One region of the Mesorhizobium sp. WSM4809 genome, then DNA from elsewhere that is predicted to be linked to it. Evidence: predicted binding sites of a transcription regulator. Region 1 holds the regulator's gene; each other region holds the start of a gene.
The links. Region 1 encodes PhoB, which activates phosphate uptake and scavenging genes when phosphate is short. Its sites were predicted from a motif close to TGTCATNNANCTGTCAT; they were not measured.

Region 1 (7,835 bases):
ATCGAAGCATTGATGACGTCGGGAGCGGTTTCGACATTGAGCCGCACGAAAACGAAGAAGCCGGTGAACGTCTGCGAGGCGCCCGTGTCCTGGCCCAGCTGCACCAACCCGCTGGCGTGCTGCTGGTCGTCGGACATCGCCTTTTCGATCGCCACACGCCGCATCGGTTCGCTGAACATGTCGTAGCCGATGGCGGCTTGGTTGGATGGATCCAGCGGTTCGAACAGCACGATAGGGGTACGCCAGGGTTGCGTGGTATCCGGGTAGATTGGATGACTGACGCCATAATCGTGCAGCATATCGCGTTCGACCGTCGCCTCGTCGCCCGTCTTTGCCAGCCTGAGGAAACCGATGCCGCGCAAGCCGGCGAAATTCTTGTCGACATCGAGCGCGTTGAAGAACGCCTTGAACTCATTGCGAGAAATATCGCCATTGCGGGCGTCGAACAGGGCCTGCGTCGAGCGCAGCAGCGACAGATGCAGGTCGATGCGGCTCTCGATCCGGTTGAGCGCGTCGTCGGCAGTCGCCTCGAACTTGATGCGCGCGGCTTCCTGTGTGGCGAAATAGGCGAAACCTGCCATCACCATGCTGATTAGTGCGACGGCGATAAAGGCGATGATCGGGAAAAGCTTCTTCAACGGATCGTGCGGTCCCTGAGCGATATCGGACCTTTATGGGCAAGTCGCCGTGCCAACACAATGCCAAGGCCAAGCCATCCTTACGGCTGGCATATCACGTGTCCGGCAACCGCGAGCTGGCTTGATCTCAGGCCGCGATCTTCAGCGCGCCCGGTCCTGGAATGGCGCCCGGCGGGCATTTGCCAAGAATGATCATCCCCAGCACCTCGTCCTGGGTGACATCGGTGGTGCGGGCGGTGCCAACGACCTGGCCGTTCTTCATGACGCAGACCCGGTCGGCAAGCTCGAACACATCGTGGATGTCGTGGCTGATCAGGAAGATGCCGATGCCATCGGACTTGAGCTGCTTGACCAGTTCGCCGACCTGCGCCGTTTCCTGCGGACCAAGCGCCGCAGTCGGCTCGTCCATGATCAGGATGCGGGCGTTGAACAGGATCGCACGCGCGATCGCCACCGATTGCCGCTGGCCGCCCGACAGCTTGATCACCGGCTCCTTGAAGCGCTGGAAGCGGGGATTTAGCCGACCCATCACCTTGCGCGCCTCGGCCTCCATGGCAACGTCGTCGAGCGTACCCCAGGCGGTCATCAGCTCGCGGCCGAGGAACAGATTGGCGGCGGCGTCGACATTGTCGGCCAACGCCAGCGTCTGGTAGATCGTCTCGATGCCGTATTTCTTGGCGTCGCGTGGATTGGAGATCGATGCCTCCTCGCCGTTGACGAAGATCTGGCCCGAATCGCGCTTGTAGGCGCCGGACAGGATCTTGATCAATGTCGACTTGCCGGCGCCATTGTGGCCGAGCAGCGCCACGACCTCGCCGGGGAAAAGATCGATCGAGGCGTCGTCGACGGCGCGGATGCCGCCAAACGCGATCGAGATGTTCCTCATGTCGATCAGCGCGGTGGCTGCAGGAGCAGTCTTGTCATTCATGGCATGCCCTCCTAGACGCGCTTGCGATAGACGGTGTCGAGCCACACGGCGATGACCAGTACGGCCCCGACGACGATGCTCTGCAGCGGCGAGTCGACGCCGAGCAGCACCATGCCGGACTGCAGCGACTGCATCAGCAGCGCGCCCAGCATGGCGCCGATGATCGTTCCCGATCCGCCGGCAAGCGACGTGCCGCCGATCACGGCGGCTGCAATGACGAGCAGTTCGTCGAGCGTTCCAAGCACGTTGGTGGCCGAATTCTGCCGGGCCGAGGAGATCGCCGCGGCAATCGTGGCCAGCACGCCCATGATCATGAACACCTTCATGGTGATCCATCGCGTGTTGATGCCGGCGAGATTAGCCGCCTCGGGATTGCCGCCGATGGCGAACACATAGCGGCCGAAACGGGTGCGGTTGGTGATGAAGGTCATCACCAGCCCGACGGCGACAGCCATCAGCACCGGTATGGCGATACCGTGGGCGATGAACAGGCCGCCTTCGGGAACGGTGATGTTGTTGGCGGCCGCATATCTGTTCACGATGCCGATCGGCCAGGGGTAGGAGTTGGCGAGCCAGACCGCACCCATGATGGCGCCGCAGGTGACGACTCCAAGCAGCGCCTCGGCCCAGATCGGACGTAGCGGAAACCGGAAACGCTTGCGCTGCACCCGCCCGTTGAACAGCCCAAACACCACGGCGAGGCAGGCGACGATCCCAACGATCCAGCTCCAGGTCGCGCCGATCGATCCCGCCGGCCCACCGCCCATCAGCTGAAAAGTGGCGTTAAGCGGCGCCACGGTCTGGCCTGAAGTGACCCACCAGGCGGCACCGCGCCAGACCAGCAGGCCGCCCAGCGTCACGATAAAGGCGGGCACTTCGAGATAGGCGATGACGAAGCCTTGAAAAGCGCCGATCAACAGGCCGAGCGCCAGGCCGATGACCAGTGCCAGGACCCAGATCCACGGGTTGCCGAGTTCGAGCCCGACAAAGCGCACCAGGAAATGCACCTGGGCAAATCCCATCACCATGCCGATCAGGCCCTCGGCGGAACCGACCGACAGGTCGATGTTGCGCATGACGATGACCAGCACCATGCCGCAGGCCATGATGGCAACCGCGGACGTCTGCACCGACAGGTTCCACAGATTGCGCGGCGTGAGAAAGGTGCGGCTGTCGAAATCGAGCGGATTGACGCCAAGGCGCAGGCTGGAAATGACATGCAGCCCAATCCAGATGACCAGCAGCGCGCCGATCATGCCGAGCATGCGGGTGTCGATCTCGGTCGCCTTCAGGAACCGGGCGACGGCGCCGAGTTCCGACGCGCGCGCCGTATCGGTCTGCGGGTTTGACGTCGTATCGGTCATGGTTTCCTCCCACCGGCTGGCCGTCTGACGCGCATGCCGGAGCCCAGCCTAGAAGCTATCCGCATGATGCGGAAACAGAATTCTTTGAGAAAACGCCGCGGCTTTTGGGCCGCGGCGTTCAGATATTTCAAAGTGGTACGGATCAGTTGCAGGCCGCCACGGTGCCGGCGGCGACACCCGCGCAGACTTCGTCCTTCTTGATCCAGCCGGCGTCGATGACGACGTTGAGATTGTCCTTGGTGATGGCAACCGGGGTCAGGAACAGCGACTTGACGGTGTTGCCGCCCGGCGTCGTGAAGTCCTTGGCGCCGGCGATGTCGCTCGTCTTCTTGCCGTCGGCCAGTTGCGAGGCGATCTCGGCGGCATTCTTGCCGAGCTCCCGCGCGTCCTTCCACACCGACACGGTTTGCGTGCCGAGGGCGATGCGGTTCAGCGCGGCGTGGTCGCCGTCCTGACCCGAGACCGGCACGGTGCCGGCCAAGCCTTGAGCCGTCAGCGCCGCGACGACGCCACCGGCAGTGCCGTCATTGGCCGCGACCACCGCGTCGACCTTGTTGTCGTTGGCGGTCAGGAACTGCTCCATGTTCTTCTGGGCGTTGGCGGGCAGCCAGCCATCCGTGTAGGCTTCGCCGACATTCTTGATCTTGCCGCTGTCGATGGCTTCCTTGAGCACTTCCATCGAGCCCGAGAACAGGAAGTCGGCATTGGGATCGGCACCGGAGCCCTTGATGAAGACGTAGTTGCCTTCCGGCTTGACCTTGAACACTTCGCGGGCCTGCATGCGGCCGACTTCCTTGTTGTCGAAGGTCAGATAGAAGACGTCCTTGTTCTCGATCAGCCGGTCATAGCCGACGACCGGAATGCCTTCGTCCAGCGCCTTCTGCACGGCCGGGCCGATGGCCGAAGCGTCCTGCGCCAGGATGATCAGGGAATTAGCGCCCTGCGAGATCAGGCTTTCGACATCGGTAAGCTGCTTGCCGGGATTGGACTGCGCATCGGCGGAGATGTACTTGTCGCCAGCGGCCTCGATCGCCGTCTTCATGGCGGCTTCGTCGGTCTTCCAGCGTTCTTCCTGGAAGTTGGACCACGAAACGCCGACGACCTTGTCCTTCGCCTGCGCGACAGACGCGAGCGTCAGCGACATGGCGGCACCCGCCAGGATGGCGGCCGTGAATCTTTTCATATTATCCTCCCTGCGCCGCGTATGGCGCGACCAAACTGACCCGAGGGCCGGCACAGAGGCTCTATTTTTTCGAGCCTCGAAAAAATACTGGGCCAACGCCCGAACGCTGTCAACATCGATTCTGATGGATTTTGATGTCATTTCGAGTTTTTTTCGAGTCTCGGAATAAATAAATGACACGGCCTGCAGCTTCTGCCAGTATTTACCGGCGTCACCGACAGCGTTCCAGGGGCAGGAGGAACCGCGGCGACCGGGAGGATATGAAAGAACATGTCGGTCGGAATCCGCCACGACGATCTGCGCCGCCGCAACCGCGCCATGGTGATCGCGGCAGTGCGCCGCGCCGGACAGCCGTCGCGAACCGAGATCGCCGCGACCACAAGCCTCAGCCATTCGACCATCTCGGCGATTTCAGCGGACCTGATCGTCGAAGGCATCCTGACCGAAAGCAAGCCGAGCGAGGCCGGCTCACTCAAACGCGGCCGGCCGCAGGTCGGCCTCAGTCTCAATCCGGAAGCGGCCGCGGTAATGACCGTGGTGCTGTCGCTGAACTTCCTCTCCGTCGCCGTCATCGACTATGCCGGCCAGGTAATATCCGAGGAACAGCGCCGGCTGGACACGCTGACGATGTCGCGCGAGTCGCTGATCGGGGAATGCACGGCCATCGTGCGGCGCCGCCTGGCAGATCCCGACCTGGACGTGCGCAGCATCGCCCGCATCGCGCTGGCCATCCAGGGCATCACCGACACCCGTGCCCGCGCCATGCTGTGGTCGCCGATCACGCCGCACACCGACATCGCCTTCGCTGACATATTCGAAGACCAGTTCGGCATCCCTGCCATAATGGAGAACGACTGCAACATGATGGCGGTGGCGCTGCGCTGGCGCGACCCCGATCGTTACCGCGACGATTTCATCGCTATCCTTTTGTCGCACGGCATCGGCATGGGACTGGTGCTGAAGGGCGAATTGTTCACCGGCACCCATTCTTCGGGCGGCGAATTCGGCCACATGATCCATCGGCCGAACGGCGCGCTATGTCGCTGCGGACGGCGCGGCTGCGTCGAAGCCTATGCGGGCAATTACGCCATCTGGCGCAACGCCAGGCAGATGGGCGAGGATGCAGAACCCGTTGCCGATGTCAGCGACGCCGACATGCGCGCCCTGGCTGCCGCGGCCCGCGAAGGTGACGGACCCGAACGGGAAGCCTATCGCAAGGCCGGCGAAGCGCTCGGCTACGGCCTCGGCAGCCTGTTCGCGCTGATCGATCCGGCGCCGGTCGCCATGGTCGGTGTCAGCGCCGCCGCCTTCGACCTGATCGAGCCGGCATTGCGGCAAGCGATTGCCCAGACCGCCGGCGGCCAGCATTCCAAATCGATTTCCTTCGACACCGAGCCGAACGAACTGCCGCTGATCCGCGAGGGCTGCGCCATGCGGGCGCTGATCTTCGTCGATCAGGAGATTTTTGCGCCGGGCGTGCAGGCGAGATCCGGTTTCGGCGGCAAGAACGTGGCGTGAGTTCAAACGAGGGAGTTCAGTCCTCTCGGATGGCGTATCCGGCCCCACGGATCGTGCGGATGACATCAGGCATACGGCCATTGTTGACCGCCTTGCGCAGCCGGCCGACATGCACGTCGACCGTGCGCTCGTCGATGTAGATCGTCTCGCCCCAGACATTGTCGAGCAGCTGGCTGCGCGAGAACACGCGGCCTGGATGGCGCATCATGAATTCGAGCAGGCGGAATTCCGTCGGCCCAAGCCGGATCTCGCTCTTCTTGCGATAGACACGGTGCGACTCGCGATCGAGCACGATATCGCCGACCTTTAGCACGCTGGACAGCACTTCCGGCTTGGCCCGGCGCAGCAGCGCCTTGACCCTGGCCATGAACTCTGGCGTCGAGAAGGGCTTGACCAGATAGTCGTCGGCGCCGGTCGACAGGCCGCGCACGCGGTCGCTTTCCTCGCCTCGCGCGGTCAGCATGATGATCGGCAGCCGCTCGGTCTCGGGACGCATTCGCAGGCGCCGGCAGAGTTCGATGCCCGAAACCGCAGGCACCATCCAGTCGAGCACCAGAAGATCGGGAACGTTCTCCTGCAGCCGGATTTCGGCCTCATCGCCGCGCGTCACCACCTCGACCTGGTAACCTTCGGATTCAAGATTGTAGCGGAGCAGCACGCCTAGCGGCTCCTCATCCTCCACCACCATGATGCGTGGTGCGATCATCGGCTGGTCACCCCTGTTATGCCGCTGGCGCGGACATTGCCGTCTCGTCCTGCTTCGGACGATTGGCTGGCAGCTGCGTGCCGGTCAAAACATAGTAGGCATTTTCGGCGATGTTGGTCACGTGGTCGCCGATCCGCTCGAGGTTCTTGGCGCAAAACAACAGGTGCGTGCACGCCGTGATGTTGCGGGGATCTTCCATCATGTAGGTCAGCAGCTCGCGGAACACCGAGGTGTATTTGACGTCGATGCGTTCATCATTGTTTCTGAGCGTGGCAAGCGCTGCCGCGTCAGCGGCGGCATACTCGTCGACGACCCCCTGCACCTGGATCAGCACCAGCTGCGCCATCGCGTCGATCGAATGCGAAAGATCGTGCGGCGTGACGCTCAGCCCGACAGTGCCGACGCGCTTGGCGATGTTCTTGGCAAGGTCGCCGATGCGCTCGAGGTCGCCGGCCATGCGGATCGAACCGACCACCGCACGCAGATCGTTGGCCATTGGCTGGCGCTTGGCGATCAGCGTGATGGCGCGATCGTCCAGCTCGCGCTGGCGGGCATCCATGATGGCATCGTCGGAAACCACGCGCTGCGCCAGCGCATTGTCCGAATTGAGCAAAGCCTTGGTCGAGCCACTGACCATCGAGCGGGCGAGATCGCCCATGTCGCGGATCAGCTGGCTGATCTGCTCCAGATCCTCATCGAAAGATGCAACGGTATGTTCACCCATGATCTTCGTCCCTCATATGCCTGAGCTCAGCCGAACCGGCCGGTGATGTAGTCCTGGGTGCGTTTGTCGTCGGGGGTGGTGAACATCTTGTCGGTGGCGCCCTCCTCGACCAGATAGCCTAGATGGAACATCGCGGTGCGCTGCGACACGCGCGCTGCCTGCTGCATCGAATGGGTGACGATGACGATCGTATAGTTCTGGCGCAGTTCGTCGATCAGTTCCTCGACGCGAGCAGTGGCGATCGGATCGAGCGCCGAACACGGCTCGTCCATCAGGATCACCTCGGGCGACACGGCGATGGCGCGTGCAATGCACAGACGCTGCTGCTGGCCACCGGAAAGACCCGTGCCAGGTTCCTGCAAACGGTCCTTCACCTCGTTCCAGATTGCCGCCTTCTTCAGGCTCGACTCGACGATCTGATCCATGTCGGCCTTGCGCTTGGCCAATCCGTGGATGCGCGGGCCATAGGCGACGTTCTCGTAGATCGACTTGGGGAACGGATTGGGTTTCTGAAACACCATGCCGACGCGCGCCCTGAGTTCGACGACATCGATGTTCTTGTCGTAGATGTCTTCTTCGTCGAGCGTTATCTTGCCGGTTACCCGCGCGGAATCGATGGTGTCGTTCATGCGGTTGAGGCAACGCAGGAAGGTCGACTTGCCGCAGCCGGAGGGGCCGATCAGCGCCGTCACCTGATTCAGGCGGACGTCGAGATTGACATCGAACAGCGCCTGCTTCTCGCCATAGAACACGCCGACCTTGTCGCCGCGCATT
Region 2 (7,835 bases), on a different contig from region 1:
TCTTCGATCGGCTGGCGCTCAAGGCCGCGGAAGGCCAGGATCTTCGAAATACGGCCGGTTTCGATCTGGGTGCCGTCATGGTGCAGCACCTTGACCGGCTGGTTGGCCTTCAGCGTGCCGCTCTCGATACGGCCGGTGATGATGCGGCCGAGGAACGGATTGGCTTCCAGGATGGTGCCGATCATGCGGAACGGGCCGGGATGAACGGTCGGCTCCGGCACATGCTTGATGACGAGGTCGAACAGCGGCCCCAGTTGCTGGTCCTTGGGTCCTTCCGGATTTTCCGAAACCCAGCCATCGCGGCCTGAACCGTACAGAATCGGGAAGTCGAGCTGCTCGTCGGTGGCGTCGAGCGCCGCGAAAAGGTCGAACACCTCGTTGACCACCTCGACGTGACGGGCGTCCGGACGGTCGATCTTGTTGATGACGACGATCGGCTTCAGGCCGACCTTGAGCGCCTTGCCGACGACGAACTTGGTTTGCGGCATCGGCCCTTCGGCTGCGTCGACCAGCACGATGGCTGAGTCCACCATCGACAGGATGCGTTCGACCTCGCCACCGAAATCGGCGTGGCCGGGGGTGTCGACGATGTTGATGCGGGTATCCTTCCAGTCGACCGAAGTCGCCTTGGCCAGGATGGTGATGCCGCGTTCCTTTTCGAGGTCGTTGGAATCCATGGCGCGCTCGGCGACGCGCTGATTGTCTCGGAAGGAGCCGGACTGCTTCAAAAGCTGGTCGACCAGGGTGGTCTTTCCATGGTCGACGTGCGCGATGATCGCGATATTACGGATTTTCATGTTCTGGTCTCGGAAGCGTTGCAGGCAGCAGGCCAAAAGGCGCTGCCTCTTTCGGTTGCGCGGCTCATACAGGGTTTTTCGCAGTTGCGAAAGAGGAGGAGCGTCACCAAATACTCATCAAATCTTAAGCATCTGCGTGTGAGATGATTTTGTTAACCAAGGCGGGAACCCTTTGGGGCCCGGGCAGTTCAAACGTCATGACCGATAAACTCAACCGATTCTGGCCGCTCATCGCGTCTGTTGCCTTCGCCGTCCTGCTGGCGGCCAACGCCGCACAGTCAGCCGCGACGATGAAGGAATCACGGCCTGCCTTGCCGTCAGAGGCACAGTCGGCCGAGCAGATTTTCGCCGACGCACCAGACGGCGTCGACCCGATGGTGACCGGCCCGGTCAGCGCCGCCTTCAAGCAGCGCCAGGACGCCGCCAACTGCGACAGCGCCGTCTGGCCGAATATCCCCATGGTCTGCTACCCGGACTAGTCAGCGCTTCACCCCCCGCCCCGTCTCGCCAGCTTCGCTTTGCGAAGCCGCCGCCGACCTTCCCCACAAGGGGGAGGGTTGAGAAGCGCGCTTACGCCGACCGCACCGGGTCGAGCGTCACCTTGTAGAGTTCGTTGTCGTCGCGATCCATCAGCCGCACCGTCATCTGCTCGCTGGCGCCTGAAATATCGACGAGCCCGAAGAATTGCAGCCCGGCCGAGGGCGGCAGGTTCTGTCCCTGTTCGGCGGTCGGCGCCTTGATGAACTTCAGCTCCGGACCGAACGTCATGTCGAAATCGTTCGGACCGAACGTGCCGGCATGGATCGGACCCGAGACGAATTCCCAGAACGGATTGAACTCCTGGAACTGCGCCTTGTCCGGGTTGTAATAATGCGCGGCCGTGTAATGCACATCTGCGGTGAGCCAGACGGTGTTGCTGATGCCGGCATTCTTTATGAAGCGCAGCAGGTTGGCGATCTCGAGCTCGCGCCCTTTTGGCAAGCCATTGTCGCCATTGCTGACCGCTTCGGCGCCAACCTTCTTGGTGCCGTCGTCCCAGACGACGAGGCCGAGCGGCATGTCGGCGGCGATGATTTTCCAGGTCGCCTTCGAATTCGCCAGTTCGCGCTTCAGCCATTTCGTCTGCTGCTCGCCGAGCATGCGCGACTGCGGCGTCATCTCATCCTGCATGTCGGGACCATTGGGGCCGCGATAGGAGCGCATGTCGAGGAAGAACACGTCGAGCAGCGGCCCATAAGCGATCTTGCGATAGACGCGGCCGGGCTCGGAAGGTTCGTAGCGGATCGTCGTCATCTCGTGGAAAGCCCGCGCCGCGCGGGCCGCCAGCACGTGGATGGATTTTTCCGTGTAGCGGCTGTCGGCGCTGAGATCCTTGGAATCCGACCAGTTGTTCAGCACTTCATGGTCGTCCCACTGGTAGAAGGTCGGGCAGATGGCGCTCAGGCCGAGCACGCTCCTGTCCATCATGTTGTATTTCCACTGGTCCCGGTACTCGTCCAGCGTCTCGGCGACTTTGCGCTTGCCGTCGATCAGCACGACGTTCTTCCACTTGCCGCCGCCGGGCAGGTCGACATCGTCCTTCATGGCGCCGTCGGCATAAATGGTGTCGCCCGAATGCAGGAAGAAGTCAGGCGTGTGCTTGCCGATCGTGGCGTAGGTCTTCATGCCGGTCTCATCGATGCCCCAGCCCTGGCCGGCGGTGTCGCCGGACCAGGCAAAGCGGATGTCGCGCTTGGAGGCTGGCGCCGTCCTGAAACGGCCGGTGATCGGCTCCGAAACGGCGTTGATGTCGGCGAGATCGGCCGATGTCATGCGGTAGAAGATATCCTGGTCGGAAGCGAGGTCGGTGAGCAGCCGCTTGACCGTGTAATCGCTGGCCGGCGACGTGTCGAGCGGCGCCAGGCGTGTCGCATTGGCGAAATTTTCCGTCGACGACACCTCGAACATGACGCGCGACGGTCGGTCGGTGCGCGTCCACACCACGCCGCTGGTGGCGTCGACATCGCCGGACTGGACGCCATGGGTGAAGGAAGGCCGCTGATTGGCGCGCGAATAATAGGGCAGCGCCAGGCCGGAAACGCCGGCCAGGCCAACGGCGCCGGCGGAAGTGACGAAAGCGCGGCGGGTCATCGAAAGCTTGTTCACGGCTGTCTCCTGGATGGCTTGAACGGTGCCACCAAAATCCAGCGTCAATGTTTCAGGCGCATCTCGGGATGATGAAGGTTTGATAACAATGAACAGGGTAATCCCCCCTCGAGGGGGAGATGTCGCCAGAGGCGGCAGAGGGGGTCGCCGCGCGTGGAGCGCTAACCTCCTTCTATCGCAAGAGGCCGAGCCCAGTCGGACCGACCCCCTCTGGCCGCTTCGCGGCCATCTCCCCCTCGAGGGGGGAGATAGCGTCGCGCCTAAGCCGCTTGCGGCTCCGGATCGAACGCCGGCTTGCTGGTGTTGATCAGCAGCGAGATACAGGCGGCGGCGATTGCCGTCATGCCGGCGATCAGGAAGGCCAGTTCGTAATTGCCCTGCAACTCGCGCATGGTGCCGCCAAAGGCGGCGGCAGCGGCCGCACCGATCTGGTGCCCGGCGACGATCCAGCCGAACACGATCGGCCCGCTGCGATCGCCGAACGCCTCGTTGGCGAGCCGCAGCGTCGGCGGCACGGTGGCGATCCAGTCGAGGCCGTAGAGCACGGCGAAGATGATCAAGCTGGTGGCCGAGAAGCCGGAATAGGGCAGATAGATCAGCGACAGGCCACGAATGCCGTAATAGACGCCGAGCAGCTTGCGCGGATCGTAGCGGTCGGTGAGCCAGCCCGACAACGTCGTGCCGATCAGGTCGAAGATGCCCATCATCGACAGCAGGCCGGCGGCCTGCACTTCGCCGATGCCCATGTCGCCGCAGAACGCGATCAGATGCGTGCCGACCAGCCCGTTGGTGGTGAAGCCGCAGACGAAGAAGGTGGCGAACAGATACCAGAACACCCGCGTGCCGGCGGCACGGCGCAGCGTCGAGAACGTATGCGCAAGAAAATTGCCCTGTGACGCAGGCGGAGTGGGCGGCACGTCGTCAGCCTCGGCGCCGTAGCGCACCATGCCGATCGATGCCGGCCGCTCCGGCACCAGCAGCCAGACCAGCGGTATCAGGGCAGCGGTCGCGATCGCGACCGCAATGACAACCGGCTGCCAGCCGCCCGACTGCGCCAGCGCGGCGATCAGCGGCAGGAACACCAGCATGCCCGAGGCGCTGGAGGCCGACATCAATCCCATGACAAGCCCGCGATTGGTCTTGAACCAACGGTTGACGATGGTCGCGCCGAGCACGCTGGCGACAGCACCGGAACCAATGCCCGAGAACACGCCCCAGGTGATGAACAGATGCCACGGCTTGGTCATCAGCAGGCTGAGCGCGGTCGAGCCTGACATCACCACCAGCGAGGCCAGCAACGTGCGGCGCAGCCCGATGCGCTCCATCAGGGCTGCGGCAAATGGCCCCGTCAGACCGTAAAGCAGAATGCCGACACCAGCAGCCAGCGAGATGATGTCGCGGCGCCAGCCGAAACTGTTTTCCAGCGGCAGCATCATGACAGAGGGTGCGGAGCGCAGGCCAGCCGCGACCAGCAGGCTAAGGAAGATCACGCCGACCACGACGAAAGCGTAGCGCTGGCCAAAGGGGCGGGATTGAGCTATCATGTTACTGACCGGTACGTTGCAGGGTAGGAACATGTATACGTACCGATCGGTAACATTGTCAATCGAGCCACACGATGCCAACCGACAGAAATATTGATCTGACCATCAGCGAGGGTCATGCATCCGCTCCGCCGAAGGCCGCCAAGAAGATCCTCGATGTGGCCTATGACCTGTTCTACCGGCGCGGCATCAGGGCGATCGGCGTCGACGAGATCGTCAAACGTGCCGGCGTCACCAAGCCCAGTCTTTACCGCAGCTTTCCGTCCAAGGACGAGCTGGCGGCCTCCTATCTCAGGCAGTACGATCTTGAATATTGGGAGCGTTTCGACGAGGCGGTCGCCGCTCATCCCGGCGACCCGCGCGCGCAGATCAAGGCTTTCCTGACCCGCATCGGCAAGCGCACGCAAGTGGCGGACTATCGCGGCTGCGGCATGACCAATGCGGCGGTCGAATATCCCGACCACAGCCATCCGGCCCGTGTGGTCAGCGAGGCCAACAAGCAGGAACTGCGCCGCCGGCTGCGCGCCATGGCGGTTGCGATGGGCGCGCAAGACCCTGACACGCTCGGCGACGGCCTGCTGCTGCTGATCGAGGGTGCCTATATCAGCGGCCAGCTGTTCGGGCTCGGCGGCCCGGCGCAAGCGGTCGCCCGCAACGCGGACCTGCTGATTGAAGCGAGCTTGAAGAAATAACGTTTGGCGCTACGCTGCGGCAGCTTGCAACGGAGATTGACCGCCATGCGTGCCATTCTGATCCCGCTTGTTCTGGTCGGTCTGGGTCAGGCGGCGCAAGCCGACGGCATTTCCAGCGCCTACACCGATCTGGATTCGAAAAAGGATTGCGTGACCTACGCGCAGGCCGAGGAAGGCGACGGCGACTGGGCCGAACTCGCCTGTTCGGGCTATCGCGGCTATCCCGTGCTGATAGCCTATGACGATGCCCGTGAATCGCTGTTCTACGGCTTTCCCCCCGGCGGCGACATGACGACGGTCTGGGAGAGCTTTTCCGGTTTCAATTCGTCCGGAGCCAAGATCGAATGGCGCATCGAAACCACCGGCGACAAGGCTGTGCCCTATGCAGCCATCCATCGCCGCTCGATCAGCAATCCCGAGGACGAGAAAAAGCCGACCGAGGTGCTGCTCGTCGCCAAGGTCGGCCAGATGGGCGCCCGCGACGGCTGCACCGTCGGCCTCGTGCTGGCCACCGGCAATCCCACCGCCAACGATCAGGCGCGCAAGCTTGCCGACGACAAGGCACGCACCTTCGCCTGCGGCAAGGACAGGCGCACCGTCATCGGCAATGTGCCGGCTTTCGGCCGAGTGGATAACTGAGCACGGCGGAGATTGGGCATCGCACCCGTAGCTTCGTCATCCACGGGCGGAGCAAGGAGCGTAGCGACGCAGCGCAGACCCGAGGATCCATGCCGCGACATCAACACCGCCGCGGCGGTGCGGAATTCCGTTCCGCCGCACACGTCGCCTGGCGTCGCGGCATGGATACCAGGGTCTCCGCGACGCCGCTTTGCGGCTGCTCCGCCCTGGTATGACGAAGTTGGGCTACTTGCTCGCCTTGGCCCGCTCGATCGCGTCGACGATCATCTTCTTGGCATATTTGGAATCGTGCCAGCCTTCGATCTTGACCCATTTGCCGGGCTCGAGATCCTTGTAGTGCTCGAAGAAGTGCTGCACCTGCTGGCGCGTGATGTCGGGCAGCTGGGTGTATTCGGTGACGTTCTCGTAGCGAAGCGTCAGTTTCGGCGACGGCACGGCAATGATCTTCTCATCCTGGCCGGCATTGTCTTCCATGATCAGCACGCCGATCGGCCTGACGTTGATGACGCAGCCCGGCACCAGGGCGCGCGTGTTGCAGACCAGCACGTCGATCGGATCGCCGTCGCCCGACAGCGTGTGCGGCACGAAGCCGTAATTGCCGGGGTAGCGCATCGAGGTGTGCAGGAAGCGGTCGACGAACAGCGTGCCGGCTTCCTTGTCCATCTCATACTTGATCGGCTCGCCGCCGATCGGCACCTCGATGATGACGTTGACGTCCTCAGGCGGGTTCTTTCCGCTGGCTATGGCTTCAATGCGCATGGCTTAAATCCCTCTCTCGATGGGAGATCGATAGCGGGCGACGCGTCATGGTGCAATGCGGCGAATGGTGCTGGCTGAAATCGGGAGAGGCAATGGCCGAAAGGCCGGGCTGTCATTCCCAGACGAAAGCAACCTTCTTGAGCGCCTTCTGCTCGAAGATCTCGACGCCCTCGGCTACATCGCGGCCGCCGGCGCCGGCATAGAAGGCGAGTGCGTTCTGGTTGTCTTCCAGCGCCCACACGACCATGCCTTTCAGCCCGTGATCGGCCAACCGCGCCTTGGCTGCCGAAAACAGGCGGCTGCCGAGCCCGATGCCCTGATATTCCGGCCGCAGGTATAATTCGTAGATTTCGCCTTGCTGCCTGAGTTCACGGGCGCGGTTCTTGCCGATCGTCGCATAGCCGGCGATCTTTCCGCCGATCTCGACCACCAGAACAGTGGCGGCGCGGCGAATCGCATTTGCCCACCAGTCGGCACCTCGACGGTTGATCATCGATGTCAGGGTGCGGTGCGGAATGATGCCGGAATAGGCGCCGCGCCAGGCCTCCAGATGCACCTCGGCGATGGCACTGGCATCGCGCGGGTCGGCTTTCCGGATGTCGATCGTCAGCGTATTCATGATTTGTTAACCATAAACCCGCATCGCCCGATTGCAAGAGTCCCGGCGGCCCGCCGGCTGCTTTCTCACAGGCGATCATGACACTGATGACATCAGGCAAAGCCTGCTTGAAAACGCGCTCAGCCGAGGCGGATGGCGTGGGCTTTCGAGAACCGGAGCGGAGCGTAGCTTTACACGTGAACGCCGGCCGAAGCCTGCCTGCCAAGGCCGCTCATGAGTGAGTGCTTCGGCCGGCGAAGGCCGGAAGCGCAGAAAACCGCGTCAGGCGTCCGGCTGAGTAGCGTTTGGAGGCGGGCTTTCAGATTTCGACCAGATGGTCGTCAAGTTCGTTGCTGTCGCCCACTGTGACCGGGAAATGCTCGGCCAGCACCGCACCCACCTGCTCGATCGCCTTGACGAAGCCGTCGGCAAGCCGGTCGTCGCCGGCATGCGCGGTAAGATCGCGCACGACACCGTCCCAGACATGCTGGCCGACCTTGGCGTCGATGCCCGAATCGGCAACCACTTCGGCATAGCGTTCCGCGATCGAGACGAAGACCAGCACGCCGGTGCGCGCCGTGGTGCGGTGGACGTTGCGGGCAAGGAACTGCTTGATCGCGTTGGCGTGCGCCGCCTGGTAGCGCAGCCGCCTCGGCACCAG
Region 3 (7,835 bases), on a different contig from region 1:
TGGGCTGACCGAGCAGGAGGTGCCGTTCATCGTCAATCGTGTGCTGCCGGAATTGCCTGATGAACCTGTGTTGAGAAACTTCGACGCCTTTTACTACGCCACAATGGCGGCGGCACTGGCGGGCTGAGCGCTAGTGTGGACCCCCCACTCCGCCTCGCTACGCTCGGCACCTCTCCCCCGATCGACGGGGGAGAGAAAGGCGCCAGGGTTAGCCGCGGCTTAGCCGGGAAACGTGGGGGCGCCGACTTCGCCTGATTTCCTCTCCCCCGTCGATCGGGGGAGAGGTGGCCCGGAGGGCCGGAGTGGGGGTCGACCCCGCGACGTACCCAAGAATCTGCTGGAGCAGAACCCATGACCAAGCTCGACCCAGCCATCACAGTCCGCCACGAGCCGATGCGCATTGCCGGCAAGAAAGTTGATGCCGACGGCGTCGTCGAGGTGCGCTACCCCTGGAACGACACCGTCATCGGCACCGTGCCGGCCGGGCGTGCCGAGCACGCGCGAAAAGCATTCGAGATCGCCGCCAGCTACAAATCGAAGCTGACGCGCTACGAGCGTCAGCAGATCCTGTTCCGCGCCGCCGAGGCATTGGCGTCGCGCCGCGAAGAAATCTCCGATCTCATCACGCTCGAGCTCGGCATCTCCAAGACGGACTCGCTCTATGAGGTCGGCCGTGCCTATGACGTGTTCACGCTGTCGGCGCAGATGTGCATCCAGGACGACGGCCAGATCTTCTCCTGCGACCTCACCCCGCACGGCAAGGCGCGCAAGATCTTCACCACCCGCGAGCCGTTGAAGGCGATCTCGGCGATCACGCCGTTCAACCACCCGCTCAACATGGTCTCGCACAAGGTGGCGCCGGCGATCGCCACCAACAATTGCGTGGTGGTCAAGCCGACCGAATTGACGCCGATGACGGCGCTTCTCCTGGCCGACATTCTCTATGAAGCCGGTCTGCCGCCCGAAATGCTGTCGGTGGTGACCGGCTGGCCCGCAGACATCGGCAACGAGATGATCACCAACGACAATATCGACCTGATCACTTTCACCGGCGGCGTGCCGGTCGGCAAGATGATCGCCCGCACCGCCGGCTACAAGCGCCAGGTGCTGGAACTCGGCGGCAACGACCCGCTGATCATCCTCAACGATCTCTCCGACGAGGATCTGGCCAGAGCCGCGGATCTGGCCGTCGCCGGCGCGACAAAGAACTCCGGCCAGCGCTGCACCGCGGTCAAGCGCATCCTGGTTCAGGAAAGCGTCGCCGACCGCTTCGTGCCGCTGGTGCTGGAGCGGGCGAAAAAAATCCGCTTCGGCGATCCGATGGACCGCTCGACCGACCTTGGCACCGTCGTGCACGAGAAGGCGGCGGCGCTGTTCGAAGCCCGCGTCCACATGGCCGCCGAGCAGGGCGCCGAAATCCTCTACAATCCGGGTCGTCAGGGCGCGTTGCTGCCGCCGATCGTCGTCGATCGCGTTCCTCACACATCCGAATTGGTGATGGAGGAGACGTTCGGCCCGATCATCCCGATCGTTCGCGCGCCGGACGACGATGATGCGCTGATCGCACTGTCCAACTCGACCGCCTTCGGCCTGTCGTCGGGCGTCTGCACCAACTCTTTTCCGCGCATGCAGAAATACATCGCCGGCCTTCAGGTCGGCACCGTCAACATCTGGGAAGTGCCGGGCTACCGCATCGAGATGTCGCCCTTCGGCGGCATCAAGGATTCGGGCAATGGCTACAAGGAAGGCGTCATCGAGGCGATGAAGAGCTACACCAATGTGAAGACATTTTCGCTGCCCTGGTCCTGACCGGGCGGCATTGACGGATAAACAATGGAGGGAGCGTTCGCCGCTCCCTCATTCGCGTTTCGGAGACCATGATGGCCGCGATCAAAGAGCTTGTGCACACCGAAGGCGATTCCAACACCACAGCGGCTCGCGGCCGATGGGATGCCGGGCATGACGATCCGCGGATCCGCGGCTTGCTCGATCGCGACGCGGCTGCCTTCATGCACCAGAGTCTGTCCAGCCCCTGCCTTTCGACCATCGCGAAGGCGCAAGGCATCTGGATCGAGGACACCGCTGGCCGCCGCTTCATGGATTTCCACGGCAACAGCGTGCATCACCTCGGCTACGGCCATCCAAGGCTGGTCACGGCGATCAAAAAGCAGCTCGATGAGCTCTGCTTTGCGCCGCGCCGCTTTACCTGCGAGCCCGCTGTCGAGCTGGCGGAGAAGCTGGCGGCATTGGCGCCCGGCGATCTCGGCAAGGTGCTGTTCACCACCGGTGGTTCGGATGCCATCGAGGTCGCGCTGAAGATCGCCCGCGCCGCGACCGGCCGCTTCAAGACGGTGTCGTTCTGGGATGCGTTCCACGGGGCCGGCTTCGGCGCTGCAAGCGTCGGCGGCGAGGCGACCTTCCGCTCGCACATATCAGGCCCGATGATGACCGGCACCGAGCACGTCGCACCCTGGGACGGCTATCGCTGTCCCTATGGCCACGATTCCCTCGAAACCTCGGGGCTCGCTTGCGCCAACATGATCGCCTATGTGCTCGGCCGCGAACAGGACGTGGCGGCGGTCGTCGCAGAACCGATGCGGGCGACGCCCAACCCGCCGCCGCCCGGTTTCTGGAAGCGGGTTCGCGAAGCCTGCGACCGGCACGGCACGCTGCTGATCTTCGACGAGATCCCGACCGGGCTGGGCAAGACGGGAAAATTCTTCGCCCACGAGCATGATGATGTGACGCCCGACATCGTCGTCCTCGGCAAGTCGCTCGGCGGCGGCATCCTGCCGATCGCCGCCGTCATCGCGCGCCGCGACCTCGACGTCACCGGTGGCTTCGCGATCGGCCACTACACCCACGAGAAGAACCCGGTGACGACCCGCGCCGCACTGACGACGATCGACATCATCCTGGAGGAAGGATTGGTCGAACGCGCGGCCGAACTTGGCCGGCACATGCTGGAGCGTATGCAGCACCTGATGGCGCGCTCGCCCCATGTCGGCGACGTCAGGGGCAGGGGACTGATGGTCGGCGTCGAGCTCGTCGAGGATCGCGATACGCGCGAGCCGGCGCGCGATCTCGCCGAACGCGTCTTCTATGCTTGCCTGGGGCAGGGGCTGAGCTTCAAGGTCAGCCAGGGCAATGTGCTGACGCTGTCGCCGCCGCTGGTCATTTCGAAAGCTGATCTCGATCGTGCGTTCGACATCCTCGAGACCGCCGTGCTGGCGGCCTGACCATGAAGGCCGTGCGCACCGACCGCGAGCTCGAATGCCCTGAAATCGACGCGGGCTTGCGGGCGAGGGGGGGCGATCTGGTGGTGACTGTCCGCTCGTCCGACCCGCGTTTGCGGGCACAGACAACGGGCGTTTCGTTCGGCTGACCATAACCGTCTCCGTTGCCAATCGTGGGCTTTCGCAAGCGCGGAATCGCGGCCGCAACAGGCATGCGACAGTTCCATGACAACTATCAGGAGAAGTTTGTCTGTCATAAAATAAATAGATTTTACTTATCGATCACCAATCCCCAGAGTTGACCCAACGACGAAATCCACAAGCGCTACAGGGCCGCAATGTCCACCGGCGCGATCGTCACAGTGCATCGCAGAATGTGCCAACAATCAAAGGGGAACTGAGCATGAAATCGCGCAACGCAACTATCGCAATGGCCTTCGCCGCGGCATTGATGTCATCCGCCGCCTTTGCCGAAACCTCCGAACTGACAGTCTATACCGCCATTGAAGCCGAAGATCTCGCCCGCTACGCCGAGACTTTCACAAAGAGCCATCCCGACATCAAACTGAACTTTGTCCGCGACTCCACGGGTGTCGTTACCGCCAAGCTGTTGGCCGAAAAGGACAATCCGCAGGCCGACGTTGTCTGGGGCCTTGCCGCTACATCGCTTCTGGTGCTGAAGACCGAAGGCATGCTTGAGCCCTATGCGCCAAAAGGCGTCGAATTGCTCAAGCCGAAGTTTGTCGACAAGGACACGCCACCGGCCTGGGTTGGCATGGACGCCTGGGCGGCTTCGATCTGCTTCAACACCGTGGAGGGCAAAAAGCTTGGCCTCACCGAGCCGACCAGCTGGAAAGATCTTACCAAGCCGGAATACAAGGGTCACATCGTGATGCCGAACCCGGCCTCGTCCGGCACCGGCTTCCTCGATGTATCGAGCTGGCTGCAGTTGTTCGGCGAGAAGGATGGTTGGGCCTATATGGACGCCCTGCATCAGAATATTGATGCCTACACGCATTCAGGTTCGAAGCCGTGCAAAATGGCCGCCGCCGGTGAAACCGTAATCGGCATCTCGTTCGAGTTCCGCGCCGCGAAATCGAAGAAGGAGGGCGCCCCCCTCGATATCGTCATCCCGTCCGAAGGCATCGGCTGGGACATGGAGGCATCCGCGATCGTTGCGGGAACGAAAAATCTCGAAGCCGCCAAAACGCTGCTCGACTGGTCGATCAGCAAGGAGGCCAACGAGATGTACAATGTAGGTTATGCGGTTCTGGCTATGCCGAATGTCGCCAAGCCGGTCGAATTCCTGCCCGCAGATATCGAGTCCAAGATGATCGATAATGACTTCGAGTGGGCGGCCAACCACCGCAAGGCCATTCTCGACGAGTGGACGAAGCGCTACGACGCCAAGTCTGAGCCCAAGAGCTAGACGCAGAGCATTTCGACAGGGCGCCGTCAGAGCGGCGCCCTTCTCGTAACTCTTCCCGGATGGTCAAAATGAGACACGAACCCGTCGCTGATCTATCGGCAACGCTGGCCGAGGTGCATCCCATGACCGCTGCCGGCAACACGGCTTACCTGCGGATCGAACATCTCTGGAAGGCCTTCGGCGAGTTCCATGCGCTGAAGGACATCTCGCTCGACATCAACGAAGGCGAATTCATCTGCTTTCTCGGCCCTTCGGGTTGCGGCAAGACCACGCTGCTGCGCGCCGTCGCCGGCCTCGACCTGCAGACCAGAGGCGTCGTCCGCCAGGGGGGCAGGGATATCTCAACGCTGCCGCCGTCAAAACGCGACTACGGCATCGTGTTTCAGTCCTACGCGCTGTTTCCCAATCTGACGATCGAAAGGAACATCGCCTTTGGCCTGGAAAACACCAAACGGCCGCGCGCCGAGATCGATGCCCGCGTCAAGGAATTGCTCATGCTGGTCGGCTTGCCCGATCAGGCGAAGAAATACCCAGCGCAGCTTTCCGGCGGGCAGCAGCAGCGCATCGCGCTCGCCCGGGCCATCGCCACCTCGCCCGGCCTGCTTCTGCTCGACGAGCCGCTGTCGGCGCTCGACGCCAAGGTGCGCGTGCACTTGCGCCACGAGATCAAGGGGCTGCAGCGCAAGCTCGGCGTCACCACGATCATGGTTACGCACGACCAGGAAGAAGCATTGTCGTTGGCCGACCGCATTGTCGTTATGAACCATGGCGTCATCGAGCAGGTCGGCAGCCCAACTGAAATCTATCGCCATCCCAGGACGCTGTTCGTCGCCGATTTCATCGGCGAGACCAACAAGTTTGATGCGACGGTAGGAGCAGATTCGGTAGGCTTCGGGACGAAGGCTTTCAGATGCGCGCCGCACAGCTTTGCGAACGGCGAAGCAGTCGTCGCCGCCATTCGGCCGGAAGACGTGATTCCACACGGGCCGGGCTCGCGCTCGCCTGGAGCACCCGATGTGGTGAAGACTTCGGAAAACCTGATCGAAGTGACCGTCGGTGAAATGGAATTCCTGGGTTCGTTCTGGCGCACCCGGCTGCGCGGCGGAGAGCTTGGAGACGAGATTCTGATCGCCGATTTCTCGGTCAACGCCACGCGGCGTCTCGGCCTCGCCGAAGGCGGAGCGCTAACGGTGGAACTGCCCGCCGACCGACTGCTTGTCTTCCCGCAAGGAGAGCGCCATGGCGGCGGCAACTGATATCCTGATGCCGTCCGGTCGGGCGCTCCGACAGTCGCTCGACAAGGACGAGTTGATCAAGCGCGGCCTGCTGGTCGTCATCTCGTTCTATCTGGTCCTGTCGCTGGCAGCCCCGCTCTACGTGATGCTGTCGAAATCGTTCTCGACCTACAGCTTCGATCTTGGCGCGTTCGAATTCCAGGTCAGCGACAAGCTCGGCAATTTCGGCGAGCCAGTGACGGCCGCCGCTCTGAACGAGAAACTCGCCGCGGTCCCGCCAGAAAAGCTTGCGACCAGTTCCGATGGTCGGCTGCCGGCCACCAGCTTCTTTCCGGATTTCAGTTTCCGCAGCCCGGTCAAATACAAGGTCCGCGGCACGACCGATGACGCTTATTTCCTGATCGGCACGCAACTCCACCGCGGCACCGAATGGCAGGAAGTCGACTCGAACACCTTTCGGCGCATTATGCTGAGGCCCGCGCGCGAGCTTGGGTTGGACAACTACACAACCTACTTCTCGACGCCAACGCTGTTCCGCTCGATCCAGAACTCCTTCCTGATCGCGCTGATCAGCACCATCATCACGGTCGGCATAGCCTTCGGCTTCGCCTACGCTTTGAACCGAAGCAAGATGCGCTTCAAGGGCCTATTCAGGCTCATCGCCATGGCTCCCATCCTGGTGCCGTCGCTACTGCCCGGCATCGCCCTCATCTATCTGTTCGGCAACCAGGGCCTGTTGAAAAGCCTGCTTGGCGGCATATCGATCTACGGTCCGTTGGGGATTGTCGTCGGCTCGATATTCTTCACCTTTCCCCATGCTCTGATCATTATCTCGACGGCACTGGCGATCTCCGACCAGCGCCAATATGAAGCCGCCGCTTCGCTGCGCGCCAGCAAGTGGCGGACGTTCTGGGTCGTTACCATTCCGGGCGCGCGCTACGGTTTGATCTCCGCGGCGTTTGTCGTGTTTACGCTCGTCATCACCGATTTCGGCTTGCCGAAGGTCATCGGCGGCCAGTTCAACGTGCTCGCCGTCGATATCTACAAGCAAGTGATTGGTCAGCAGAATTTCGAGATGGGGGCGGTGGTCTCGGTCATCTTGCTGATCCCGGCCATCGCCGCCTTCGTCGTCGACCGCCTGGTCCAGCGCAGGCAGGTTTCGCTCCTGTCGGCCCGCTCGGTGCCTTACGAGGCAAAACCCAATCGCCGCTTCGACCTGGTCTGTCTGGCTTATTGCAGCCTGGTCGCGTTGTTCATCGCCGGCATCATCGGCATTTGCCAGTACGCCGCGCTGGTCAAGTTTTGGCCCTACGACCTCAGTCTCAGCCTGAAGAATTTCGCGTTCGGTCGCATGGATGGCGGGGGCTGGGCTTCTTACTACAACTCGATCACGCTCTCGTTGCTGACCGCTGTGTTTGGAACCGTCATCGTCTTCGTCGGCGCTTACATTGTCGAAAAGACCGAAGGCTTCAGGACCGGACGGGCAGCCTTCCACTTCCTCGCCATGCTGCCGATGGCGGTGCCGGGGCTTGTGCTTGGCCTGGCCTATATTTTCTTCTTCAACAATCCGGCCAATCCGCTGCACGCGATCTACGGCACAATGGCGATCCTGGTCGTCTGCACCGTGACGCACTTTTACACGGTCGGTCATTTGACGGCCCTGACGGCGCTGAAGCAGATCGATCGTGAGTTCGAGCCGGTCGCGGCCTCGCTGAAGCAGCCTTTCTATCGCCTGTTCACGCGGGTGACAGTGCCGATCTGTCTGCCGGCAATCCTTGACATCTCGATCTATCTTTTCGTCAACGCCATGACGACGGTTTCCGCGGTGGTCTTCATCTATACAACACACACGGCGCTCGCCTCGGTTGCAGTGCTCAACATGGACGACGCTGGCGACACCGCGCCTGCTGCTGCCATGGGCATGATGATCTTCTA
Region 4 (7,835 bases), on a different contig from region 1:
CCATGCCGCCATTTACGTGGATGGTCTGGCCAGTGACGTAGGCGGCTTCGTTGGAGGCGAGATAAGCGACGGCGGACGCGACTTCAACGCTGGTGCCCATGCGCCGCGTCGGGATCGCCGCCATGATCGCCTCTTTCTGCTTGTCGTTGAGCTTGTCGGTCATCGCCGATTCGATGAAGCCCGGGGCGACGCAGTTGACGGTGATGTTGCGGGTGGCGATCTCCTGTGCCAGCGATTTGGAAAAGCCGATCATGCCGGCCTTTGAGGCGCAGTAATTGGTCTGGCCGGGATTGCCGGTGACGCCGACCACCGAGGTGATGTTGATGATGCGGCCATGGCGGCGGCGCATCATCGGGTGGGTGAGTTCGCGGGTCAGCCTGAACACGGCGGTCAGGTTGACCTCGAGCACGCTGTCCCAGTCGGCATCCGACATGCGCACGAACAGGCCGTCCTTGGTGATGCCGGCGTTGTTGACCAGGATGTCGACGCCTTCGAGATCGGCTTCGGCTTTCTGGCCGAGCGCCTTGACCTCCTCACGGTTGGACAAATTGGCCGGGAACAGCTTGACCCGGTCGCCAAGCTCGCTAGCCAGCGCTTCCAGTTTCTCGACGCGGGTGCCATGCAGGCCGACGATCGCGCCCTGCGCATGCAGCATCCTGGCGATAGCCTCGCCGATGCCCCCGGATGCGCCGGTGACGAGCGCCTTGCGGCCAGTCAATTCGAACATTTTTGTCTCCTGATTGAGAAGAGAACACCCTTTACAGGGATGGGATCAAATGACGCTTTATGCAAGCGCCGCCATGGCCGCCTCGACGTCAGCCGAGGTGCCGACCGACGCGGTGGCGACATCGCGGTTGATGCGCCGCGCCAATCCTGAAAGCACCTTGCCGGCGCCGATCTCGTAAAGTGTGGTGACGCCGTTTGCGCCGAACCATTCCACCGTCTCGCGCCAACGCACGCGGCCGGTTATCTGTTCGACCAGGCGGCGGGCGATCTCGTCCGGATCGCTGGTCGGGCTGACCGTGACATTGGAGAGGACGGGAACCACCGGCGCGTTCTTTGCCACGCCGGCCAGGGCTTCGCGCATGACGTTCGCGGCCGGCGCCATCAGCGCGGAATGGAAGGGCGCGGACACCTGCAGCATCAGCGCGCGTTTGGCGCCTTTCTCGGTGCACAGTTTCGCGGCCAGTTCGACCGCGGCCTTGGCGCCGGAGATGACCAGTTGGCCACCGCCATTGTCGTTGGCGATCTGGCAGACAGAGCCTTTGGCGGCTTCCGCGCAAGCGGCTTCGACATCGACCTGTTCCAATCCGATGATCGCCGCCATGGCGCCCTCGCCGGCCGGCACCGCCGCCTGCATGGCATTGCCGCGTATGCGCAGCAACCGGGCGGCATCGGCAACCGAAACGAAGCCGGCAGCGGCCAACGCCGAATATTCGCCCAGCGAATGACCGGCGACATAGGCGATCTTGCCTTTCAGCGAGAAGCCGCGCGATTCCAGCGCCCGGATCGCGGCCAGCGACACCGCCATCAGCGCCGGCTGCGCGTTGGCGGTCAGCGTCAACGTCTCTTCCGGCCCTTCCCAGATCAGCTTCGACAGGTTTTCGCCGAGCGCATCGTCGACTTCCTGGAAGACCCTGCGCGCTTCGGGGAAGGCGTCGGCGAGATCCTTGCCCATGCCGACCGCCTGGCTGCCTTGTCCGGGAAAGGTGAATGCAACGGCCATGCGAGGGCTCCCAAGGGCTGGTTTTGCTTGCCTGAAGACGGGTTTTTCTTGCCTGTGACGCATGGCGGGGCGCCAAGTCAAGCCCGGTTCGACCCTGCCCGAGGGCAGCCTCGTCCGCCGAGTGCCTGTTGCGAAAGGGTTTTTGGCGATCACTCCTGATGAAAACCGCTCACGATTCGTTTGCTGGCTCTTCTTATTTCCGTTACAGGCGCTAGCTTTGCGTGACAATTCCATGACAATCGAGTGACGTGCTTGTCGCTGGGTGGGGAAGTTAAAGTGGCAAAGAGTTACAAACGCACCGGCAAGGCCGCGCCACAGTTCCTGGAAGACGACCCCTCCACCGGCTATCTGCCGGGCAGGAGATGGCCGGTCGTGCGCTATGGGCTGATCAGCCTGGCGATCGCCGCTATCCTGGTGTTTGCCATCGAACTGATCGTGCGCGGCGACTTTGCCGGAACCATCTCCTTCTTCCTGCAGCCGTTCAAGCCGGGCTGGACCACCATCGTCGTGTTTGCGCTGCTCCTGATCGGCTTCGATGCGGTGCTCGGCCGCAGCCACCAGAGCCTGATGATCGTCGCGCCGCTGACCTTGTCGCTTGCTTTCGTCGGTCACCAGAAGTCGCACTATCTCGGCGATCCGCTCTATCCGACCGATTTCCTCTATGCCCGCCAGATCTTCGCGCTGCTGCCGCTTTTGGTACGCGAACGGCCGATGACCGCGCTTGCCATGGTCGTCGGCATCGTCGCCGGCCTGTCGCTGCTCGTCTACGGCTGGCGGCTATGGCGCCGCAAGGTTCCCGCACTCAGCCGCAAGGGGCGCCTTGCGCGGCTGACGCTGGCAGTGCCGCTACTCGCCTTCTTCGTTTCGATCATGGACTACGCTACCTTCTCCTGGACCAGGGATCGGCTGCAGATCATCCCGATCATGTGGGACCAGAAGGAAAACTATGCCTCCAACGGCTTTGCGCTGGCCTTTGCCCTCAACGTGCCGATGGCGCATGTCTCGGCGCCGCCGGGCTATTCCGACAAGGCGATCGCAGCGATAGCTAGGCCTGATGTGACCGCCTCGGTGCCGGCCGAGAAGCCGGACATCATCATCGTCATGAGCGAATCCTTCTGGGATCCGACCAAGTTGCCTGGCGTCACCATCACGCCAGATCCAATCCCCAATGTGCGGGCGCTGCGCTCGGGCTCGATGTTCTCGCCGGAGTTCGGCGGCATGACCGCCAATATCGAGTTCGAGGCGCTGACCGGCTTCTCCAACGCGTTCCTGCCGGCAGGCAGCATCCCCTATCAGCAATATGTGCGCACGCCGACGCCTTCGCTCGCGACCTTCCTGAAGAGCCAGGGTTACCGGGCGCGCGCCATCCATCCCGGCACCAACTGGTTCTGGAACCGTGGCGCGGTCTATGCCGATTTCGGCTTCAACGATTTCAAGTCGGAAGAGACGCTGCCGCCAATGCAAAAGCGCGGGCCACTGGCATCGGATGCGGCGATGACCGACGAGATCATCAGCGAGGCCGACGCCAGCGACGAGCCGGTGTTCTTCTTTGCGGTCAGCCTGCAAAACCACGGTCCCTACGAGCCGAACCGCTATTACAATCCCACGCATAGGGTGCAGGCGCCGATCAGCCAGTGGGCGCGCGAATCGCTACTCAGCTACGCCGAGGGCTCAGCCGATGCCGATCGCGGCCTCGAACGCCTCGTCGAATGGGCCAAGAAACGCTCCCGCCCCACCGTAATCGCCTTCTTCGGCGACCATCTGCCGCCGCTGGGGCCGGTCTATGTCGAAACCGGCTTCCTCAAGGACAATGTCGCGCCGCGCAAGGAAGCGTCGCCCGAGGCTGCTCTCGAGCATCACGAGACGCCGCTGGTCATCTGGTCGAACCGCACCGGGCCGGCTGAGCAGATGGGTGCCGTCAGCCCAGCCTTCCTGCCCTATCATATCCTGAAAACGGCCGGGATCAGCCATCCATACTACACCGGCTTCCTGGGCGAGATGAGCGAACGCTACCGTGTCGTCGACCGCAATCTTCTGCTGACGCCGGCTGGCGAAGCCACGCCCGATTGGGCGCGGCAGAAGGAGATCGATCCGGCGATCCGCGATTTCCGCCTGCTTCAGTATGATATGATGTTCGGCAAACGCCACGCGGCGCCCGACTTCTTCCCCGAAACGGTCGACAAGGACAAGGTTGTCGCCCATACGAGTTGAGCCCAACGATCCCTCAGGAGCCGGCCAGTCCGTCCCGGATCGCGCGTTCAGTTCGTCAATTGCAGCTTCGAGAACTTGTTGGCGATCTGCTGGAAAACGTCCGGCAATTTGGTCGGATCGTTGACTGCATAATAGCCGCTCGGATCAGAAGCGCAGGCGCTGTAAAGCGCGCGGTTGGCTGCGGTGTCGGATTGCAGCACCATGGTGTAGATTTGCACGCCCTCGTTCTTCAATTGCGTGCAGACGTTTTTGGTCCAGCCGTCGACATTGCGTGCCGCCGTCGTCTGGTTATCCGATCCGAAACGGCCGCCGGCCAGATAACCATATGATGTGTAGTCAGATTTCGTCGGCTGTTGGCTGGCGCCATAGACGACGTTCTCGCCGTCGGTGAGCAACAGCACGATCTTGCTGATGCCGGGCGTCTTCCACGGCGATGATGAATCGACCGTTGATGGCCAGGCTTCAACTCCACACAACCTGCTGGTGTGGTTAAGACGTGGTTGCCGGAAACCACAACTCCGACCGTTGCTGCTCCCCGATCATCGGCTAAGACACACGGGAATGCCGCTTGCGCTTGCTTTGCGGCCGGATTGCTGTATAGACGCCCGCAATCTGCCGGTCCTTGCTGGGGGCTGAACGGAGGGCCGGAGGTTTTTCAGAACCTTCGTGTGAAGCCGGAAGTGCTTCCGCCTCCCGTGTCTCCGCTCTCGACCGTCTCGTCATGCTCCTTTCTTCCCCCTGCCCCTTCGAGGGTTTGCGGGTCAGAGAAGTTGCAGAGGCTTTTGCCGCCGGGAACCGGGAGAGAAACGAAGAAAGGCATAGGACATAATGGCTCTTTACGAACATGTGTTTCTTGCCCGGCAGGACCTCTCGCAGCAGCAGGTCGATGCGCTTGTCGAACAGTACAAGGGTGTCATCTCCGCTAATGGCGGGTCCGTCGGCCGGGTCGAGAACTGGGGACTGAAGTCCCTCACCTACCGGGTCAACAAGAACCGGAAGGCTTACTACACGCTGATGGACCTGAATTGCCCGGCGGCCGCGCTCAACGAGATGGAGCGCCAGATGGGCCTGTCCGAGGACGTGCTGCGTTTCCTGACCATCAAGGTCGAGGCGCATGAGGAAGGCCCGTCGGCCATGATGCAGAAGCGCGAAGAGCGCTCGGAACGCGGCGGCTTCGGCGACCGTGACCGTGGCGATCGTGGTCCGCGTTCGTTCGGCGATCGTGATCGCGGCGACCGTGGCGATCGTCCGCCGCGCTCGTTCGGCGACGCCGGTGCCGATCGTGGTCCGCGCCGTCCGCGCGAAGGCTTTGAAGGGGGTGCAGAATAATGGTCGACATCAATCAGATCCCGACCCGGCGCCCGTTCCATCGCCGCCGCAAGACCTGCCCGTTCTCCGGCGCCAACGCGCCCAAGATCGACTACAAGGACGTGCGTCTGCTGCAGCGCTACATTTCTGAGCGCGGCAAGATCGTGCCGTCGCGCATCACCGCCGTCAGCCAGAAGAAGCAGCGCGAACTCGCCAAGGCGATCAAGCGCGCCCGCTTCCTCGGCCTGCTGCCCTACGTGGTTCGCTAATATCTCAAATGCGGGCGGTTCGCCGCCCGCTCTTCTCCCACGGCGACGGGCGCCGCAGGGCCGAACATCAAATCCCGGGTTGAGGTCAAAACCTCTAACTGCCGCAACAGGCAGGACAGCGACACCAGCGCCAAAGGCGCTCAAGCTTCCTGACCTGTTCCCAAGACATTCGGCGTCGATCTCATCGATCGATTGGCGCCCAACCGAAGGAACAAAACCATGGACGTCATTCTTCTCGAACGCGTTTCCCGCCTCGGCCAGATGGGCGATACCGTCAAGGTCAAGGACGGCTTCGCCCGTAACTTCCTGCTGCCGCAGGGTAAGGCGCTGCGCGCCAACGAAGCCAACAAGAAGAAGTTCGAAGGCCAGCGCGCCCAGCTCGAAGCCCGCAACCTCGAGCGCAAATCGGAAGCGGCCCAGGTCGCCGAAAAGCTCGACGGCAAGAGCTTCATCGCCGTTCGCTCCGCCGGCGAAACCGGACAGCTTTACGGTTCCGTTTCGACCCGCGACATCGCCGATCTGCTGACGGCGGAAGGTTTCTCGATCAATCGTAACCAGATCCTGCTCAACCAGCCGATCAAGACCATCGGTGTCACCAATGTGGCGATCGCGCTGCATCCGGAAGTCGAGGTCACCGTCACGCTCAACATCGCCCGCACGGCCGACGAAGCCGAGCGCCAGGCCAAGGGCGAGACACTGACCACCGCCGAAGCCATCTATGGCGACGACATCAACGACAATGCCCGGCCGGAGAACTTCTTCGATCCGAACACCGAGTTCGAGGGCGACGAAGACAACGCCTGATCACACATCGCAAAGAGGTTGAAGCTGCGCTCCGATCTCGATTGAAGCGTGCTTCGATCACTTTGCCGTCATTCAGCCATGCTGGACCAATGCCCGGGCCTCTCGCCCGGGCATTTTTGTGCCAAATGGAACTTTTCGAACCCCTATATATTGTTGCAGACTATGGCGTCGCGCGTCCTTTGGCCGCGCAAAGCACGCTGTGCAACTTTGGTTCGGCGCAAGATCTTCGGGGAAATCGACACTGATTTTCGCGGTCACGCGCCAAGGCAGCCTGTCTGGCCGAGAGGGGACATTTGGTCATGAATATCATGTTGAAGCGCGTTCTCGACCGCCTGGTGCGTACCGGCAATCTCAAGGTGACCGGTCCCAAGGGCTCGGCTGTGGTTTTCGGCGACGGCAGCGGCGAACCGGTGCACATGCACATCAAGACCGCGCATGCCGAGCGCGCCATCACCTTCGATCCGATGTTGGCGGTGCCTGAAGCCTACATGGACGGCGAACTCGACATTCTCGAAGGCGGCGTGCTGGGCGTGATGCGCATCGCCTTCCAGAACATGGGCAGCGGCGGCATCGACGCCACCTGGTCGAAGGCAATCGAAGGCTTGCGCCACGCCTTCCGCCGGCTGCAGCAGATCAACACCGCCTCGCGCTCGCGGCGCAACGTGCAGCGACACTACGATTTGTCGGGCGACCTCTACCGGCTCTTCCTCGACGAGGACATGCAATATTCCTGCGCCTATTTCGAGCAGCCGGACATGACGCTCGACGAAGCGCAGGCCGCCAAGAAACGCCACATCGCCGCCAAGCTCCGGCTGAAGGCCGGCCAGACGGTGCTCGACATCGGCTCCGGCTGGGGCGGGCTTGGCCTCTACCTCGCCAAGGCGTTCGACGTCGACGTGCAGGGCGTGACTCTGTCGACCGAGCAGCATGGCGTAGCCACCGACCGGGCGCACGCGCAAGGGCTGGAAAGCCGCGTGCATTTCGAGCTGAAGGACTACCGCGAACTCAACGAGCGTTTCGACCGCATCGTCTCGGTCGGTATGTTCGAGCATGTCGGCGTCAACCACTACCGTACGTTCTTCGACAAGAGCGCGACGCTGCTCAAGCCCGATGGCGTGATGCTGTTGCACACGATCGGCCGTTCCGGCGTACCGTGGGCGACCAGCGCCTTCATCCGCAAATACATCTTCCCGGGCGGCTACATCCCGTCGCTCTCGGAAGTCATGCCGGCGATCGAGAAGTCGGGCCTGGTCGTCACCGACGTCGAGATCCTGCGGCTCCACTATGCCGATACGCTGAAGCACTGGGGCGAGCGCTTCGCAGCCAATCGCGACAAGGCCAAGGCGATCTATGACGAGCGTTTCTGCCGCATGTGGGAATTCTACCTGGCGGCCTCGGAAGCTGCCTTCCGCTGGCAGGATCTGGTGATCTTCCAGATCCAGATCGCCAAGAAGAACGACACGCTGCCGATGACACGCGACTACATGGCCAAATGCGAAAAAGCGCTTGAGATGCGC

Region 2: the regulator PhoB is predicted to act here: its motif matches at 3,014-3,030, upstream of AC0L24_RS19930 (alkaline phosphatase D family protein).
Region 3: the regulator PhoB is predicted to act here: its motif matches at 3,451-3,467, upstream of AC0L24_RS00940 (putative 2-aminoethylphosphonate ABC transporter substrate-binding protein).
Region 4: the regulator PhoB is predicted to act here: its motif matches at 1,948-1,964, upstream of AC0L24_RS03780 (LTA synthase family protein).

The regions. Positions count from the first base shown of each region.
Region 1 covers NZ_JBVVQW010000010.1:68,136-75,970, reverse strand. The annotation lists gene AC0L24_RS22895 (CHASE domain-containing protein) at 1-638, opposite strand, end outside; gene AC0L24_RS22890 (ATP-binding cassette domain-containing protein) at 766-1,566, opposite strand; gene AC0L24_RS22885 (sugar ABC transporter permease) at 1,578-2,930, opposite strand; gene xylF (D-xylose ABC transporter substrate-binding protein) at 3,073-4,113, opposite strand; gene AC0L24_RS22875 (ROK family protein) at 4,384-5,631, shown strand; gene phoB (phosphate regulon transcriptional regulator PhoB) at 5,648-6,337, opposite strand; gene phoU (phosphate signaling complex protein PhoU) at 6,354-7,061, opposite strand; gene pstB (phosphate ABC transporter ATP-binding protein PstB) at 7,088-7,835, opposite strand, start outside.
Region 2 covers NZ_JBVVQW010000007.1:217,621-225,455, forward strand. The annotation lists gene typA (translational GTPase TypA) at 1-797, opposite strand, end outside; gene AC0L24_RS19925 (hypothetical protein) at 995-1,276, shown strand; gene AC0L24_RS19930 (alkaline phosphatase D family protein) at 1,368-2,927, opposite strand; gene AC0L24_RS19935 (MFS transporter) at 3,203-4,486, opposite strand; gene AC0L24_RS19940 (TetR/AcrR family transcriptional regulator) at 4,561-5,178, shown strand; gene AC0L24_RS19945 (hypothetical protein) at 5,224-5,817, shown strand; gene ppa (inorganic diphosphatase) at 6,043-6,576, opposite strand; gene AC0L24_RS19955 (GNAT family N-acetyltransferase) at 6,689-7,195, opposite strand; gene AC0L24_RS19960 (TPM domain-containing protein) at 7,494-7,835, opposite strand, start outside.
Region 3 covers NZ_JBVVQW010000001.1:227,640-235,474, forward strand. The annotation lists gene phnA (phosphonoacetate hydrolase) at 1-127, shown strand, start outside; gene phnY (phosphonoacetaldehyde dehydrogenase) at 352-1,809, shown strand; gene pbfA ((R)-1-hydroxy-2-aminoethylphosphonate ammonia-lyase) at 1,881-3,239, shown strand; gene AC0L24_RS00940 (putative 2-aminoethylphosphonate ABC transporter substrate-binding protein) at 3,640-4,665, shown strand; gene AC0L24_RS00945 (putative 2-aminoethylphosphonate ABC transporter ATP-binding protein) at 4,788-5,921, shown strand; gene AC0L24_RS00950 (putative 2-aminoethylphosphonate ABC transporter permease subunit) at 5,905-7,835, shown strand, end outside.
Region 4 covers NZ_JBVVQW010000001.1:833,973-841,807, reverse strand. The annotation lists gene fabG (3-oxoacyl-[acyl-carrier-protein] reductase) at 1-727, opposite strand, end outside; gene fabD (ACP S-malonyltransferase) at 785-1,726, opposite strand; gene AC0L24_RS03780 (LTA synthase family protein) at 1,979-3,937, shown strand; gene AC0L24_RS03775 (hypothetical protein) at 3,985-4,338, opposite strand; gene rpsF (30S ribosomal protein S6) at 4,766-5,266, shown strand; gene rpsR (30S ribosomal protein S18) at 5,266-5,514, shown strand; gene rplI (50S ribosomal protein L9) at 5,734-6,318, shown strand; gene AC0L24_RS03755 (class I SAM-dependent methyltransferase) at 6,618-7,835, shown strand, end outside.